One region of the Lysinibacillus sp. TE18511 genome, then DNA from elsewhere that is predicted to be linked to it. Evidence: riboswitches for the same ligand, from Rfam matches in the RefSeq annotation. Region 1 holds a riboswitch; the other holds the start of a gene.
The links. A riboswitch is a leader RNA that binds a small molecule or an ion and turns the genes downstream of it on or off. The one in region 1 is predicted to bind FMN.

Region 1 (9,808 bases):
GAGACATTTCCAATATTAGGACCAGTATTTGTAATTTTGAACTCATACTGTGTTTCATCTGCATTACAGTAAATCGTTATTTTTCGTTGACACTCTGGTAATTCTATTGCCGCGTCAATGGCATTATCAATTAAATTCGACAAAATTTTAATTAAATCTGTTGTTTTAATTTTATTAAATGCATCATCCGAAATTGTAAAATCCATATCGATAGTATGATTTTGAGCTGTTAGTTTTTTCGTTTGCAACAATATTGATAAGCCTGGGTGATCAATATCTAATTTAAGTGACTCAATAGCTTGAACCTCTTTAGAAAGAGAAGATAAATATTGTTTTGCTTGCTCAGGTTTATCTAATTGAAGAAGTCCATGTAATACTTGTATATGATTTGTGAAATCATGCCTTATAGAAGACACCGAAGTAATTAAAGCTTTAATTTCTGCTTGGTATGTATCTTCTGTTGCTCCAACTTCCTTCGCCACTTCTTTTTGATACCATCTTTGTAAAAATAAAAAAGAACCAATAACGATTAGAATAAAAACACCATTAAAAATCAAGGTAAAAAGATTATCCTCTATCACTTTCCCTTTAATGCCATTCAGTTTATCTGCACTTATATCGATCCCTAGGTATCCAATAACATTTCCTCCATCATCCTCTATCGGTGCACCAACAGATACATAGGCACCATGAACAGAATCATGTATTACTTCCGTTACATAGGTTTCTCCCCTATAAGCTTTTTGTACTTCCGACTCAGGAACCGTACAGACTCCTCCAATATCGAAACTGTTCGTCATATTGGGAGGTAACCCCATAATCATTGCTGTAGAAACCTTTGGATTTTCAACCTCCAATGTATAAACAAATAATGCTCCAATTTTTTCTCTTGCATCATTTAAGTAGTCTCGTATTTCCCAATAATAATCGTTTTTTTGCGGGTTATTTAAAAATTGTTTGTACGCCTCGACATCCATTGAAGAGGCAATAGAAATCGCCGCTTCCAAACTTTGGTTTGCTATCGACTCTTCAACTGTCTTCTTCATTTTTAAATAAGATGTATAGATATTTAAACTAGTAAACAATAATAATAAGATCGTTGATAATATTAAAATTAATTTTATTTTTCGGTTTTTCATACAAACTGGTACTTCCTCATCTATAGAAATATAATGATGCATTCATTTAGTTTGAGCTGACTTTCGCATTAAACACAAAAATTGATAGCTGAAAATGACATGTTGTCATACTTTTTACTATTGCAACAATTCAAACCAACAATACTATTATACTATAGTAAACTTTATTTTTTATAGTTGTTTCGATTCGTTTTTTTTAGCCATTTTCTTAGTGGTTCGTACCCATTGAAAAATTTCGCAAGATGTTTTAGAAAGATTTGGACGCACATTGTTATCCACTTCAATCACTTTCTTTCATCGTGCTAATTGAGTGAAACAAGCGGATTTGTACTTTCGGCTTATTAGCATCGTTCCCATTCACTTAGATAAATACTATTTTACTCTTTTTTCACAACCAAGGATTCTTCGGCTCCCGAAAGAGAATATTTGTTCCTAGTTTAACATTACAAGAAGATTTTGGCTACCACCAACTGACATTCATCACCCACTTACCTATTGGGCTATCCCAAACTGAAAAGACCAGGCATATAATACCTGATCTTTGTATAAGTAAGTATTTATTTTTCTTTGCTAGATGTTCTTGACTTATCCTGTACTTTTAAAAATGTTGGCCGCTTACCGTATCCGTCTATAGATAAACGAAATAAAGACTTTTTAATATCCTGCCAATCTAAATCTGCTCCTATACTTAAATATGGAACACCTAATACTCGTAAATTTGCCATATAAAGAAGTATGAAGAACATCGAAATAAAGAATCCAAATAACCCCAAAAAAGCAGATGCTACAATAATAATTATCCTGAAAATACTCATTGCGGATACAATAGATTGATTGATGAGTGTAAAAGCTGCAATACTTGAAGTCGCAATAACTACAATCATGGAAGGACTCGTAACACCTGCTTTAATTGCTGCATCTCCAATAACTAATCCCCCAACAACACTTATTGAACCACTGATCACATTGGGTAGATGTATATTTGCTTCTCGAAATAATTCAAACATAAAAAGCATCATTAATATTTCAAGAATCGTTGGAAATGGGAGCCCCGTTCTTGATTCAACAACCGTCGCTAAAAGAATCAATGGCAATTGCTCTTGATGATGAGTCGTTAGCGCTAGCCAAAAACCTGGTAAAAGTACACTTAAAAAGATAGCTAATCTTCGTAATGAACGCTCCATAGAACTTACAATAACCGGATATTCATTATCCTCAGCTGATTTAAATAGTAACATTGAATTAGCAGGAGTAATAATGACATATGATACACCATCAACAATGATGAGAATACGCCCACTACTTAAAGCTTGTAAGGCAAAATCAGGACGTCCAGTATAATCATGTCTAGGTAGAATTTTTGCACTCTGCTCCATTCTTTCCATCAATAAATCTCCACTAAATACAACATCCGTATCCACTCGCTGCAGCTGTAATTTTATTTGCTCGAGCATCTTTTGATTTACGACATCTTCTAAATAAAGCACAGCTACCGTTGTTTTGGAACGTTTACCAAGTTCATAAGTTTCAACACTTAATGAATTAGTAGGTAATCGTTTTCGTAATAAAGCAATATTAATAAAAACATCCTCAATAAAATCATCTCTCGGGCCTTTGACAACTAATTCCAGGGTTGTTTCTTTAATGTCCCGATTAGGTTTTTTAGCAATATTACTTGAATACAACAAATTCATATCTTCAAAATACAGTAATACATGTCCTCTATAGACTTTTGTAATGGCATCATCTTTACTTGAAATTTTCTGAAGTTGAGGAATGTGTAAATTATTTTGTATATGTTCTTCTAACATTTCATCCTGCGATGCAGTAAATAGTGATTGAACTCGTTGCACAATAACGGTGTGTAGTAACCGCTCATTAATGATTCCTTCACATTTTATCACATGTACCTTATGTTGCTGAAAGACATATTCTTGGAATACCACATCAGCAGAGCGTTGAAATAGTGCCTTCAAAGATTTCAAGTTTAACTCTTGTTTCATTGACGAAATATTCCTCATCTCCTACTGAGCCAGCTCCAAATTAGTACATTAATCAATACACTTATGCATATTTTTCCCTTACTATTTAAAAATATTCAAGAATACAGGATGTTGAACAAAATGCTTTATCCAATCATCTTCCTTAAGTTTGCCATTTCGATAGCAGACATTGCCGCATCATAGCCTTTATTGCCTGATTTAGTGCCCGCACGTTCAATTGCTTGCTCGATATTTTCAGTTGTAACAATGCCAAAAATAACAGGTACATTTGTAGATAATGACACACTTGCAATACCTTTTGCCGATTCATTACATACATAGTCATAGTGTGTTGTTGAACCACGAATCACCGTACCTAATCCAATAATTGCGTCATAGGTATTTGTTTCAGCCAACTGTTTTGCGATGAAAGGAACTTCAAATGCACCAGGAACCCATGCTACATCGATCGAGTTTTCATCCACACCATGACGCTTTAAACCATCTAACGCCCCGTCCAATAATTTGCTTGTAATAAATTCATTGAAACGTCCTACTACTACTGCTATTTTTAAATCCGTACCAATTAATTGTGCTTCAAATGTTCTACCCATTTTTCTTCTCTCCTCTTTTATATCGTCAGTTTGTTTTCTTCAATTATTTGTTGACGTCGATAGGTTGCCAATGCTTCTACTGAAATCATTTTTAAATGATGTTGAGCTGCATACTTGATAAGGTCATTAAAGCGTAGCATTCTACCATCGTCGCCCATAATTTCACAAATAATGCCCACAGGGATACTATTACAAAGTTTGGCTAAATCAATTGTTGCTTCGGTATGACCTCTACGCTCTAAGACACCATTATCCTTCGCTATTAATGGAAATATATGGCCAGGTCTACGAAAATCCTCAGCCTTTGCTTGTGGTTCTATCATTTTTTCTATAGTCATCGCTCGTTCAAATGCGCTGATTCCTGTCGTTGTATTCACATGATCTATGCTAACTGTAAATGCCGTTTGATGATTATCTGTATTATGACGGACCATTGGGTGCAAGCCTAATTTCAGTGCAAGTTGCTGTGAAATCGGTGTACAAATAAGACCTCTTCCATAGGTCGCCATAAAGTTAATCGTTTCAGGTGTCATAAACTCCGCGAGCGCCAGTAAGTCTCCTTCATTTTCTCGGTCCTCATCATCTACAACAACAATCATCTTACCTTGTTTTAAATCCTCTATTGCTTCTTCAATTGAATGTAGCAATATCGCCACCTCCTGTTCAGTGTTAGTTAAAACCCGTTTTGTGCTAAGAAGTCTCTCGTAATGGTCGGCATTTCCTGTCCACGCTTCAGTTGATGCAAAATATATTTCCCAACTAAATCGGTTTCTATATTGACGAGATCTCCAATTTTCTTCATACCTAAAATTGTTTCCTTGTAAGTGTGCGGTATCAGTGCTACTGTGACACTATTCTTCTCGACTTGAAAAAGTGTTAAGCTCGTACCGTCAATGGTGATGGAACCCTTTGGAATACAATAGCCCGTTAACTCCTCTGACAACTCAAAATCAATATAGACTGCATTTGCTAATGCTCGCTTACGCAATATTTTTCCTACTCCGTCTACATGTCCTGATACAAAATGTCCACCGAAACGTCCATTAGCAGACATGGCGCGCTCTAAATTTACCGGATCTCCTACAGCAAGCTGCTGTAAATTTGTTGCTTTCACCGATTCAGGCATCACATCCATCGTCAGCTCCTGTTCATTAAAATGTATCACCGTTAAACAAACACCATTGACCGCTATACTGTCCCCGAGCTTTACATCCTCCACCATTTTCGATGAAATAACGGTGATTTTCATACTTTGTCGATTGCTTTGCAAAGTTTTTACTGTACCAATATCTTCAACAATCCCTGTAAACAATTTTCCACCTACTTCCTATGCTTTGAGAGTTCCGATTTTTTGCGGTTGTCCCTCCTCCCAGCATTAAAAAAATTTCATTCAAACAAAAAACCCCTTTCATCAAAGGGGTTTGGGAGTTCATATAAATAAGACGTCAACAAACAAACCTAATGGATACAATTTTTTTCCATAGGCTATCATCTCATTGTTCTTCTCCCATCCAGACTGTCACTGTCGGTTTTGGATTTGCACCAAATCAGCTTGCGCTCACGGACTTTGAATTACTTCATCACCGCCGATTGGGAATTTCACCCTACCCCGAAGAACATACTACTATTCAATTCGTTAGCTAAATAATAAATCAATTTCGCCTTGGCGTAATTGTGTCCGGAGGCTTTATCTTCATTTTAGTGGGTGTCCAAACACCTACTGAATGAAAATAAAAAAACTTCCCAACTTAAATGATGGGAAGTAGTTAACAAAAGCATACTCAAATAAACCTTGTAAATTCAACCGAATTTAAAAAGCTCATACTTTTACCCTTCTCCCATCCAGACTATAACTGTCGGTTTTGGATTTGCACCAAATCAGCTTGCGCTCACGGACTTTGAATTACTTCATCACCGCCGATTGGGAATTTCACCCTACCCCGAAGGATTTTTTTATTTAGCTATTTCTTACGATAACACTATTTTATTATATTATCCAGATAATTCTTAATAAAAATCTTTTCTCTAATTCATTTCTTTTCACAAGTTGCACTGTCGTTGCGTTTTCAATGTCACTACTTAAATGAAAATAAAAACAGCCACCACCTTTGGTCATTAATAAAGACCAACGGCGTGGCTGTTCAAAAAGATTATACAGTTAAACTACCGTCTACAGAGACAACAGCACCAGCCATAAAGCTTGCTTTATCTGAAGCTAAAAATAGGACCGCTTCTGCTACTTCTTCTGGTTCACCATGGCGTCCCATACGTACACGTGACATTTCTTCTGGTACGTATCCTGTTTTTTCAAGTGTTTCACCAACACTATGGAATAATGGTGTAACAATACCACCTGGACACACAGCATTAACACGAATACCTTTATTTGCATACTCGATCGCTACACCTTTCGTTAAACCGATTACTGCATGTTTACTCGCGGAGTATACAGCAATACTGTGTTCTGGACGAATACCTGCAGATGAAGCAGTATTTATAATTGACCCTTTCCCCTGCTTCTCCATTACTGGAATGACATATTTCATACCTAGAAAAATACCTTTTACATTGATATCCATAAGACGATCGTATTCTTCCAATTCAACCATTGTAAATGGTGCAAACTTTTGAATGATGCCAGCGTTATTGAAGAATACATCGATACGGCCATATGTGTTTATAGCTTGCTTTACATAATTCTGAACATCCTCTACTTTGGAAACATCCGCTTTAACGAATATCCCTTCACCGCCATTTTGTTGAATTAGTTTAAGAGTCTCTTCTCCAGTTTTCTCGTTAAAATCAACTAACACGACTTTATAGCCATTCTCAGCAAATTTAATACTAGTTGCTCTACCAATTCCACTACCTGAACCTGTAATAACTGCAATTTGATTATTTGTCATATTCTCTTCCTCTTTTCGCTTTTATATTTATTACGTATTCACAAATATTTTCTCAATTGGTGGCCATCTTTGCTTTTCCATGCTTATGGCCCTTAGTTTAATTTCATTTTCATATAATCATTGTAATTACCGTCAAAGATACTCGTACCAGTTGGGGAAAGCTCCACCATTTTGTACGCTAGCTTATTGAGAAAATATCGATCATGCGAAATAAAGAAAAGTGTTCCCTCAAAATTCAAAAGAGCCTGTTCCAATACTTCTTTACTATATAAATCAAGATGATTAGTTGGTTCATCCATAATAAGCACATTAGCTTTTTGCAATACGAGTTTCGATAAAGCTACTCGTGCTCTCTCACCTCCGCTGAGGGCAGATATCTTTTTAAACACATCTTCACCAGTAAATAAGAAATTCCCTAAAACAGTACGAACTCTCGCTTCTTCAACGTGCGGGAATATATTCCAGACCTCCTGTAAAATAGTGTTATTTGGATGTAAGTCCGACTGCTCTTGATCGTAATAACCTATCGTTACACCGTTCCCCCAAGTAATAACACCACTATTTGGTCTAATTTCCTTTAACAGTGTCTTTAATAATGTTGATTTTCCGACACCATTCGGACCAATTAATGCAACCTTTTCACCACGATGTAGCTGAAAACTAATATTTTTTAATAGCGGTTGCTGCTCGCATTCTGTGGCAAAAGAGATGGATAAGTCTCTTACCTTTAACACTTCCTTATGCGAGTTTTTTTCCATTGAAAATGCCATCTGTGTATGTTTTAAATCCTTTAGAGGCATCTCAATTCGTTCTATTCTCTCAAGCTGTTTTCTTTTGTTTTTTGCACTTCTAGAAGAAGTAGCCATAGCAATATTGCGTTGTATATAGTCTTCCATTTTTGATATTTCTTGCTGTTGCAAGGCGTATTTTTTTCCAAGCAATTTCCGATTTTTTTCTTTATTTTCTACATACTTAGAGTAATTGCCGACATATTTTCTAACTTCTGTTCGCTCAATCTCATAGATTACATTAACAAGTGCATCTAAAAAATATCGATCATGCGAAATGACAAGAATGGAACCTTGGTATGAGCTTAAATACGTTTCAAGCCAATTTAAAGTTGTCAAATCCAAATGATTCGTCGGTTCATCTAGCAATAATAAATCTGGCTGTTCTAGTAAAATTTTCGCCAGTGCAAGTCGAGTTTTTTGTCCTCCACTTAGCTGATGAATTGGGGTATTTTTAGACGTACTTTCAAAGCCCATGCCATTAAGAATGCTGTTTATTTTAGCTTCTATTTCATAGCCACCATGCTGCATAAACCATTCTGATTTTATTGCATATCGATCCATAATTTTTTCAAATTTTTTAGGATTGTCTATGAACAACGGTTCGCTCATCTTCTTTTCAAGCTCTCGAAGTTCTTTTTCAACCTTAAGAAGGTCAGATAACACTTCTAACATTTCAGCCCAAATTGTATTATCTAGATTCAATCCACTGTCTTGGCGCAAATAACCAATTTTAATACCTTTCCTGATGTAAAGCTCGCCATGATCATACGGAAGGTCTCCCGCAATGATCTTTAATAATGTTGATTTACCTGCCCCATTAACACCAATTAAGCCAATTTTGTCTCCCCGCTCAATTTTCATCGTTATATTTGAGAGAATTGGATCTCCCAAATAGCTTTTACTAATTCCATTTAATTGAAGTATCATTTACTTAATCTCCTTATAAATTTTGGCCATCTCTTTTGCAAAGCTAAAGACGCTTAACAGATGAATGGACATATAAGGTTACACATCTCTTTTCACTCCTATCAATTATGCCTCGGCATAGTTTCGTCCGGAATCGGCTTTGTGCTTAGGCCTGCACGAGGGCCGACACGATGTCGGTCATTTCGGTAATGCCACAGGACGCGGCGTTTTTACCGATGCAGGTCAGTTAGCCGTTATCGCATGGATGCGATGATTTTAGGCTAACATCCTTTGTGAACTCCTTTCCGATTTCGTGACATCCGCCGGAGGCTTTGGGCCAACATGATGTTGGTCACTCAGTCGTTGCCACAGGACGTGGCGTTCTTAGACTGAGTTCCTCTATTTCAGCAGGTGTTTGGACACCTGATGAAAGAAGTTAAAACAAAAAAGGCGCCGAAAGAACGGCGCCTTAAAAGTGCGAAAAAACCCTACAAGCAGGGGGTATATTTCTTATATGTCACAAAAGAACGTAAAAAAGCGCCGTACAGAACCGGCGCCACAATGCGTAAATATATTTATACAAATTCATCAAGATTACTGACTACAATTGTTAAAATAAGAAGGCAAAAGCTTCCGGGATCTGTTTTCGATATGAAATTTGCTTAAAAAAGGGCAGACTTCTCCCTTTGACAGCAAATCCCCAAGAAGCATGTAAGATTTTACCTCTTTTTCTACTAAGCCTTTCGCGAATACAGTTTCCATTACTTTTACCTCCTTTCGAATTCAATAATTCCCACTAATCTATCACAATTCTATAAAGAACACAAATTTCTTAGTCAAAATTATATACTCTAATCCTGGCTGTACCTCTTGATGTGGTGGCTGAAATTTAGGGTGACAGGTACTTTTTCATTCATTCAACTATATAAAAATTTTATAGATGATTGATCAATTGCCAGTTTTAAACACAACACCATAGCGCTTTTATATTCAAAGACTTTGATTTATTATTTTACAACAGATGTGTTGATTAACCATTTTTATACATTCGAAGAGGCTGATTTCCGTTACGGGCTACTCGCTTTCCTGCGGGCGAGCGTCGAGCCGCTTCCTCCGCTTCGCTCCGTGCAGGGTCTCGTCTGTCTCGCTTTCCCGCGGGAGTCGAGTAGCCCTACACTACAATCAGTTAAAATGGTAATATATTGGCAAATCTGTAACAAAAAAATCTTTTCATCGCTCAATAATAAACCTATTTTTCCCTAATCAACACGCCTGATTTTACAATTAAAATTCTTCTTTTCGTTATTGAAATCAACGTATTCTCAGGTACAATGTTTACCAATGAAAGTTTCTTGCCCTCTATAGCTAAAAAATAATGGCTCATCACCAAAAGTTGTGGGTGACATTTGTTAAGACGTATCCTTGTATATAAGTTGATTGGAGTGGCGACTGGGCGACTCCTTGGGGCAC
Region 2 (9,808 bases), on a different contig from region 1:
TATGAAAAAGGATTTAGATGCCGTTACTTCATTTGCTGAACTGCCACAATATGAAGATCAATTAGAAAAGCCTGAAGACGCCGAGAAGCCTAAAAAGCGTGGCATTAAAAAAAAGGAAGGTGACAGCACCTTATGAGTTTGATTGATATAAGTGGAAACTTGTTATTTGTAGCCTTTATAGCTTATTTAGTAGCAACATTATTATTTGGTGGTTCGATAAAGCAATCGAATGCTACAGGAAAAAATACTGATAAATGGGGCAAACTTGCAATTATTGTTACAATTATTGGTTTCCTATCGCAGCTTGGTTATTTTATTACTCGTTGGATTTATACAGGTCATGCACCTGTTAGTAATATGTTTGAATTTACCACTGCGTTCGGGATGTTCATCGTAGCGGCATTCATCCTAATTTATTTTATTTATCGACTAACAGCACTTGGCTTGATAGCGTTACCAGTTGCGTTACTGATTATCGCTTATGCAGCGATGTTCCCTAATGAAGTAAGTCCATTAGTTCCATCATTACAAAGTCACTGGCTAACAATTCACGTTATTACAGCTGCTTTAGGTCAATCGATTTTAGCGATTAGTGCTGTAGCAGGACTAATTTATTTATTAAAAGTAGTTGATTTGAAAAAGCCTTCTAAACAACGTTTTTGGTTAGAAGCAGTAATGTTCTTCCTTGTGGTAGTAATTGGTTTCGTAGTTGCTACTTCAATTTTTAGTGCGATGGGCTACGAGTCAAACTATACTTATGTTGATAAAGAAGGCACTGAACGTCAAATTACCTACAATATGCCGCCACTATTTGGGATGAATGAATATAAGGCAGTAGAAGAACATGGCATGTCTCCATTAGTAGAAATGCCAGCGCTCATAAATGCCAAGAAATTAACAACTGTTGTTTGGTCATTATTAGTAGGTTCAATCCTATACCTGTTAATTCGTTTAATTGGTCGACGTCGAATTAGTGCGATTTTCCAACCATTTGTCCAGAGAGTAAATTTACATTTAGTAGATGAAATCGGTTACCGTTCAGTGTTAATTGGTTTCCCAGTATTTACGTTAGGGGCCTTAATCTTTGCAATGATTTGGGCACAACAAGCGTGGAGTCGTTTCTGGGGATGGGATCCGAAAGAAGTGTGGGCACTTATTACATGGTTGTTCTATGCAGCGTTCCTACATTTACGTTTATCTAAAGGCTGGGAAGGTGAAAAATCTGCATGGTTAGCATTAATTGGTTTCGGAATTATTCTGTTTAACTTAATTGCTGTTAACTTGATTATTGCAGGTTTACACTCATACGCTGCAAGTTAAACTGAAATGAATCCGTTTTAAAAAAACTGATTAATTTGAGCACATATGAGATTTTTTACGTCGCTAGTAATTAGAAAGAAAGCCTTCTTGCTGTGGCAAGGAGGCTTTCTTTTCTTTTCAATATGTGCTGTACGATGTACAATAGAGGGTAGAGAAAGATTAGAAGAGAGGGATCGTGAAAGTGTCAGAAAATATTTCAGTATTAGTAGTAGACGACGAGGATCGTATTCGACGCTTATTAAAAATGTATTTAGAGCGAGAAGGGTACCTTGTTGACGAAGCAGAAAATGGTGAACAAGCGATCGAAAAATCTTTAGAAAAAGAGTATCATTGTATTTTATTAGATATTATGATGCCTGAAAAAGACGGGCTTGAAGTATGTGCGGAAATTCGCGAACGAGCAGCAACACCGATTATTTTATTAACTGCGAAAGGCGAAGAAGCGAATCGTGTACAAGGCTTCGAGCTTGGAGCGGATGATTATATTGTAAAACCATTTAGTCCTCGTGAGGTTGTCTTACGTGTGAAGGCCATATTACGTCGTTCACAAGCATTCTCACCTTCGACAAATGCATCTTCTTCAAAAGATTTAGTTGTGTTCCAACATTTAATGATTGATCATGATGCTCATCGTGTAACAGCAGAAGGTATCGAGGTAAATTTAACGCCTAAGGAGTATGAATTACTTTATTTCCTAGCGAAATCGCCAGACAAAGTATTTGACCGTGAACAATTACTAAAAGAAGTTTGGCATTATGATTTCTTTGGCGATTTACGTACAGTTGACACACATGTCAAACGTTTACGCGAAAAGCTCAACCGTGTATCTGAAAACGCTGCAAAGATGATTGTTACTGTATGGGGCGTTGGCTACAAATTTGAGGTTGTTAATGAATAGAATATGGAATAGTGTTGTCGGGAAGCTATGGGTAACCATATTGCTTCTCGTTTCATTTGTATTGTTTGTTTTCACGGTTTTAATGCTCGAGTTTCTTCAAAATTACCATATGCAGCAAGCAGAAAGCTCTTTGCGTCAAATAGCAACAACTGTTGCAAGTATAGTAGATGATAATGAAACGGCGGAGTCGACTTCTGAATTATTAAAAGAAATTTTACCTGAAAGTACGAATGCGCTTATTGCAATTAACCATGAAGCAGTATCGTTTGCTTTGCAGGAAGGTGTAAATAAAAAAGAAATACAAGATACGATACTAGCTAATAAATCTTTCCACGAAATTTTTCAATCCGATGAACCAATCATTAAAGAAATGATGATGCCGTCTTCTACAGACAAGGAAACAATGGAATCATATGTCGTGCTTGGTTTCCCATTAAATGTAGAAAATGCAGTGCACGGAGCGGTCTTTATTTATCAAAGTCCAGATGTACTACATAAAACATCGAATGAAACGACGAAAATTGTCATTTTATCTGCTGTCATTGCCTTTGTCCTTACGACATTCTTTGCCTTTTTCCTATCATCACGAATTACATCACCACTGCGTAAAATGCGTGAATTGGCGTTTGAAATTGCTAAAGGAAATTTTGAAGCGAAAATGCCGACAACACAAAATGATGAAATCGGCCAGCTTGCTGTTGCTTTTAATCAAATGGGACGACAATTGAAACACAATCTAGAAGTTATCAATCAAGAAAATGAACAGCTATCAAATATTTTGACATCGATGACTGATGCGGTTATTACGTTTAATCGTGATCGTACAATATTATTAAGCAACCCACCGGCAGAGCGTTTAATGCAAAAATGGTTTGTCAATAAAGGCTCGCAAAGTGCTAAACCAATTCCACCAGAGCTTTATCATATGCTTGACCATGTCCTGATGTTTGAGGATAAGCTTGAAGAAGAAATCGAGATGGATGGAAGTTACTATACGTTTACGATTAGCCCCCTTTATAGTGGTGAATCGATACGTGGAGCCGTTGCAGTTATTCGTGATATGACAGAGCAACATCGTTTAGAAAAACTACGTTCAGACTTTATTGCCAATGTGTCTCATGAGTTACGGACGCCAATTTCGATGCTTCAAGGCTATTCGGAGGCCTTAATGGATGATGATTTTATTCAAGATCAAGAAGAACGAAATGAGATTACTAAAATAATTTATGATGAATCAAAACGTATGGGACGCCTCGTAACAGATTTATTAGATCTTGCACGTATGGAATCCGGCCATATGACTCTTTACAAGGATGAGCTCCCAATTAATTCAACATTTGAACGTATTACTCAAAAATTTGCACAGGTTGCAAAAGAGAAGCATGTACGTCTAGTATTTGACAGTGAATTTAATGACGAAGCTACGATTAGTATAGATGAGGATCGGATTGAACAAGTGTTAACGAATTTAATTGATAATGCTCTCCGTCATACTACTGAAGGGTCAGTAACGGTAAAGGTTGAGAAAGAGCCGACTTTTTCCAAAATTTCTGTTCAGGATACAGGGCATGGCATTCCACAAGAGGACTTACCATATGTTTTTGAACGTTTCTATAAAGCAGATAAGGCACGTACACGTTCCAAAGGTGGAACTGGCCTAGGTTTAGCTATTGCTAGAAATATTGTCAAGGCTCATTCAGGCAATATTATGGTAGATAGTGTGCTGAAAGAGGGTACTACCTTCACGTTTTATTTACCATTCGATTAATACATCACTACTAAGTTCTTTCAGCGGATGCAATTATGCCGATGTATAATTGATAAAATGGTATTAATTGGATGTAACTTCTGTGAACATTTAGACGACAAATATAATTGAACGGGGGTGGAGTGCTTTGAATGACTCCGTGTTCCATCGGCTATACGATGAATACCATCAAGACGTGTTCCAGTTTCTTATTTATTTAGTAAAAAACCGTACACTTGCTGAGGATTTAGCGCACGAGGTTTATGTTCGTGTATTACGTTCATATGATCAGTTTGCAGGAAATAGCAGCGAGAAGACATGGCTTTTTGCTATTGCTAAAAATGTCGCGATTGATCATTTTAGAAAGCAGGCTGTGCGTCAAAAACATTCACTCGATTTTTTTGATTGGGAAACGGAACAGCTACATTCAACCACACCATCACCGGAAGATATGCTACAAGCTAGTGATGAATTTATGCAGGTACAATCCGCACTTGAAAACTGTACAGGTGACCAAAAAATGGTCATTATTATGCGCTACTTTCAAGATTTATCGATTGCGGAAACAGCGCAAATACTAGATTGGACAGAAGCGAAAGTAAAAACCACTCAGCATCGTGCCATAAAATTTTTAAGGCAACAGCTACAACAGGTTAGAGAACAGGAGGCGAAACGGCAATGACGCATAATCAATTTGATGATGACCAATTTGAACATGTATTAAATAATGCCCCTAAGCTTTCTGACCGCCGTTCGAAAGAAGAAGTATTAAATAGATTATTGGCAGATGCACGCTTACAGGATAATATCCATCTTCAAAAAGCCGTACAACAACCAATGGATGACGAAATAATATCCAAAGAGCAACAACAAAATAGTCATACGCAACAAGTAAGTACCGAAACCGCTACAACAAAGAAGAACGTACGTAAATGGCCTATTTTTCTGAGTGGTGCAGCTGTTTTCGCCCTAACAGTACTTGTGGGGTCTATGTACATGAATAATAAAGAGGTAAATATGGATCAAGCTAACGCTCCTGATACTTCTCAATATTCTACAATACAAGATAATCGGGCTGCAAAAAGCTTTGAAAACGATGACGATATTATAGAATCTGATATTGTATCAAAATATTCACGTATGATGTCACTAAGGTCATCTGTTTATGAGGAAGATTTAACAAACGCAGTAGTGTTTCGCATTGGTTTGGCAAACCGTGATAAGGAAAGTGTGCCAATGACATACGTTATCCCGAACGAACGAGTTGCCACTGATTTTGGGAAAAAGAAGCCTACAACATTGCAAATGTATGAAAAGTATGCACCGCAAATTGATGAGGAAGAAAAGGGCTTTACTAATTACCACCCGTATAAAGGTGAATTGAAGGAGAAGGACGATAAACTTGTTCATGTATTGCCGCAAGAAAATGACTATGATGTTGCTTCTGCGGATAATAGCGAATACGTTGGAACAGTACAGGATACATTCTCAGACTCAGAGTATAAAGAGATTGAGATTGAAAATCCAGATGGTACAGCTGATGAGTCTCAGGAAGACGGGGAGCAAAATAAGTCTATCGCATTAACAAGACAAAATCATTATAATTATTATTTATATAAAGATGAAAATGGGGCTGAGTATTTATCACCTGATTCTAGCAAGACTTATTCTACTGTAACAGAAGCTCTTGTCGATATGGGAAATAAAAAAGATGATGGATACGTTCCGGTCGTTCCTGGACATGTGACATACACTGTGCAAGAGGTAGCTGAAGGTGTTGTCGTTACATTTAATGAGCCACTTGATTTAACAACAATGGATGCCGTTCGTGCAACTCAATTAATTGAAGCGATGATGCTCACTGCTGCAAGCTTTGATTTACAAGTACGTTTAGATAATGTGGTACAGGAGAGCTGGGAGGGATTTGATTTGAAAAATTTCTTACCAAAGCCTGTGGGAGCCAATAAACAATATATGCCATAAATAGCATAACGTTAAACTTCAAAATAGAAGAACAAAAAACGTATAAGTAAATTTTGGGAGCATTCTCGCCACTATATGTGCGTGAATGCTCTTGTCCATTTATGAGCTACTTATTTAAAGCTAGGGATGATACTTGTTAAAAAGTAGACCATTCTAACATGATGACTCCTTGGAGCAAATCATAGCGTCACAGATGAGACCTAGAGCAAGCCGATAGAGGAATGGAAAGCAACCCTGAGTTATGGTGATGAGCCAGTTTATGAGGCAAAACATACAAGTTTAATCGGGATCTTTTAACTTCTTTCAGCAAATGTTTTTTGTAGCGAAAGCAAAGCGTCAGCTATAAAAGTCTCTCACCTCTATAGGTGGTGAGATGAATGCGGTTTTAAGTAACTTTTCAGCGGGTGTCCAATATCCGATGGAGGCATAATTGTTGAAAAGCTATTTACTTTTCCTTAATAATTCATTATAGTAAAGTTATAAAACAAAAAATATTGATTCATCTTCGGGGCAGGGTGAAAATCCCGACCGGCGGTAATAGAGTTGTAAATCGCTAATGTTACTTTTAATACATTGGCTCGAATGATTTACTAAAGACTCTTCAGCCCGCGACCTGTGCAAAGTTTTTTGCATGGCTGACTTGGTGTAATTCCAAGGCCGACAGTTAAAGTCTGGATGGGAGAAGATGGAGGTACGATCGTCATTCATTGTTATGAATTTAGCTATGTGCGAGCGTTTTTTTCGATGTGTCTTCACACAGTGCTTGCTCAAAAATAGCTAATCAATGGCGTTTATTAATCATGCCTATTCTCCCTTATGCTCTTTTGCATAAGGGTTTTTTCATAATAATAATGGATAAGGTCGTGGCCTTTCTTCTTGCGAGATTGAATCAGCAAAGAGGAGAGAGTTTTCAATGAAGAAAAATTTGAAACTTCAATCGTTTATTACGATTGGTATGCTGAGCAGTATTTCGTTTTTGTTAATGCTTTTTAATTTCCCAATTCCGCCATTCCCGGCATTTTTGGAAGTGGATTTCAGTGATATGCCAGCATTACTAGCTGCAATCACAATGGGACCGATAGCCGGTATTTTAGTAGAATTATTTAAAAATGTGTTGGACTGGATTTTCTCAGGCACGCCAACGGGAGTACCGGTAGGACATATGGCGAACTTTACAACAGGCATTTTATTTATATTACCAGTGAGCTTTATTTTTAATCGCTTCAAAACGGTTAAAGGTCTTGTTGGAGGTTTAGCTGCTGGAACAATTATTATGGCAGTAGGAATGAGCCTTCTGAACTATGCAGTATTTTTACCTATGTACACTTACTTTTTAGGTATGGAGCCTGTTGTAGGTGATTCACTATATAAAATGATCGTAGCTGGAATCTTGCCATTTAATATTGTGAAAGGTATTTTAATAACGGTCATCATGGCGTTACTATTCACAACAATGCGTAAATGGATTATTAATCAGCGTTCCATGTATTTAACAAAATAATTAGTTGGAACCTCGAGTTGTAAATTGCTCGAGGTTTTTTATATGAGAATGTAAGAGAAGAATTGAAGTGACGGGTAGAAATTTATCATCTAGTCGATTTTAGTATTTTAGTGTAAAATAAGGAAGAGTTTAGAATGTTAGAGGAGTTTGAAGAGATGAGTGAACAAAAGAGTCAATGGTCTAGTAAACTAGGCTTTATTTTGGCGTCGGCAGGAGCTGCAATTGGACTGGGGGCAATTTGGAAGCTTCCGTATGTTACTGGACAAAGTGGTGGGGGAGCGTTTTTCCTTATTTTTGTTTTCTTTACTTTGTTAATTGGTTTACCGATGTTATTATCAGAATACGTTTTAGGACGTGGTACACAGTCGGAAGCTGTGACTGCATATAAAAAAATTGCACCGACAAAAACAGGCTGGGCATGGGTTGGCCGAATGGGCGTGCTGGGCTGTTTTTTGTTGTTAACTTTTTATAGCGTTGTAGGAGGCTGGATCTTTATATATAGTGGGCTTGGTGTAGCTGGAGCTGTTATTGATCCTGTAAATGATCCTAGTGAATTATTTGGAAAGATTGTAGGAACGCCTTGGATTACATTGCTAGGTTTAGGGTTGTTTACGCTGATAAATGTACTAGTCATTTCACTTGGGGTGCAAAATGGTATAGAGAAGGCTAATAAGTGGATGATGCCTTTATTATTTATCATGTTTATAGTGCTTGTTGTGCGAGCGGTAACATTAGATGGGGCAATGGAAGGTGTTAAATTCTTCTTGTGGCCGGATTTTTCCAATATTACTGGTAAGGCTGTATTAGAAGCGTTAGGGCAGTCCTTCTTTGGTTTAGCAGTAGGGTTTTCTTGTCTTGTGACGTACAGTTCATATTTAAAAAAGGATGTGAGTTTGCCTAACTCGGCGGGCTCCGTTGTACTCTTAACTGTGCTTGTATCGTTTTTAGCAGGATTAGCGATTTTCCCTGTTGTGTTTGCTTTTGATTTAGAGCCTGCAGCTGGACCAGGCTTGCTATTTATGGTTCTGCCAACAGCGTTTAGTCAAATGCCATTTGGTGAAATATTCTTAGCGATGTTTTTATTATTATTTTTATTCGCAACGCTAACATCTTCCTTCAGTTTATATGAAATTATCGTAGCGGCATTTATTGAAAAGGGTCGTATGTCTCGTTCTAAATTGGCGATGTTGTTAGGTGTAGTCGTCTTTATTGCCGCAATCCCAGCAGCGCTTTCATCAAGTACATTAGCAGATGTATCGATCTTTGGGAAAACAATTTTTGATGCAACAGACTTTTTAGTATCAAATTTAATGCTTCCATTAGGCAATTTGTTGATCGCTATCTTTATTGCCTATGTAGTTGATAAAGAATTTGTGAAGAAGGAATTGTTGATAGGTAGTCAAATGGGACAAGGGTTCTATTCAATATATCGTCTATTGATGTTAATAGTAGTACCTGTTGTGATTATTGTTGTGTTAGTAAATATGCTTTTACAATATTAAAGAGAGTAGGTTGTATTTCATTTAACTGGAATACAACCTACTTTTTTAATTGAGACCGTGTGTCCTTGCATCCTATCTATCTCAAAATAAGATTAATATATTCGAAAAAATGGATGTAAGGAAACATGACATGTCTATTGCGTTTTTTGTCCTTTTAATGTATTTTTAAAACAGTTACAAAGAAATGATGTTAACAAAAATTACATTGGAGTGGTGAGAAATGAAACATTATACAAAAGAAGATATTGTACGTCGAGTGAAGGAAGAAAATGTGAAATTTATTCGCCTACAATTTACGGATATATTAGGAACGATTAAAAATGTTGAAATACCAGTTAGCCAATTAGAAAAAGCATTGGACAATAAAGTGATGTTTGATGGTTCATCTATTGAAGGTTTTGTGCGAATTGAAGAATCAGATATGTACTTACGTCCCGACTTTAGTACCTTCGTGATTTTTCCTTGGACTGCTGAAAAGGGGAAAGTGGCACGCTTTATTTGTGATATTGCTAGACCAGATGGTACACCGTTTGAGGGGGATCCACGCTCAAATCTTAAACGAATTTTAAAGGAGATGGAGGAGCTAGGTTTTACTTCATTTAATTTAGGACCTGAGCCAGAGTTTTTCTTATTTAAGTTAGATGAAAAAGGACACCCAACACTTGAGCTAAACGATAGTGGAGGATACTTCGATTTAGCTCCGACAGACCTAGGTGAGAACTGTCGACGTGATATCGTATTAGAGCTAGAAGAAATGGGTTTTGAAATCGAAGCCTCTCATCATGAGGTTGCCCCTGGTCAGCATGAAATCGACTTTAAGTATGCAAATGCTATCGAAGCTTGTGATAATATTCAAA

Region 2: linked by a shared signal. The riboswitch ahead of ACVWXS_RS11780 (ECF transporter S component) and the one ahead of ribE (riboflavin synthase) in region 1 are both predicted to bind FMN.

The regions. Positions count from the first base shown of each region.
Region 1 is NZ_JBSSFD010000008.1:95,429-105,236, reverse strand. It holds gene ACVWXS_RS08495 (sensor histidine kinase) at 1-1,139, opposite strand, end outside; gene ACVWXS_RS08490 (spore germination protein) at 1,697-3,142, opposite strand; gene ribH (6,7-dimethyl-8-ribityllumazine synthase) at 3,268-3,735, opposite strand; partial or broken gene ribB (3,4-dihydroxy-2-butanone-4-phosphate synthase) at 3,789-4,382, opposite strand; gene ribE (riboflavin synthase) at 4,409-5,047, opposite strand; FMN riboswitch at 5,231-5,356, opposite strand; FMN riboswitch at 5,562-5,687, opposite strand; gene ACVWXS_RS08470 (SDR family NAD(P)-dependent oxidoreductase) at 5,886-6,641, opposite strand; gene abc-f (ribosomal protection-like ABC-F family protein) at 6,734-8,359, opposite strand; gene ACVWXS_RS08460 (hypothetical protein) at 8,765-9,004, shown strand; gene ACVWXS_RS08455 (hypothetical protein) at 9,776-9,808, shown strand, end outside.
Region 2 is NZ_JBSSFD010000013.1:13,973-23,780, forward strand. It holds gene resB (cytochrome c biogenesis protein ResB) at 1-136, shown strand, start outside; gene ccsB (c-type cytochrome biogenesis protein CcsB) at 133-1,320, shown strand; gene ACVWXS_RS11760 (response regulator transcription factor) at 1,502-2,218, shown strand; gene ACVWXS_RS11765 (ATP-binding protein) at 2,211-3,986, shown strand; gene sigX (RNA polymerase sigma factor SigX) at 4,114-4,647, shown strand; gene ACVWXS_RS11775 (RNA polymerase subunit sigma) at 4,644-5,948, shown strand; FMN riboswitch at 6,446-6,639, shown strand; gene ACVWXS_RS11780 (ECF transporter S component) at 6,862-7,449, shown strand; gene ACVWXS_RS11785 (sodium-dependent transporter) at 7,605-8,951, shown strand; gene glnA (type I glutamate--ammonia ligase) at 9,172-9,808, shown strand, end outside.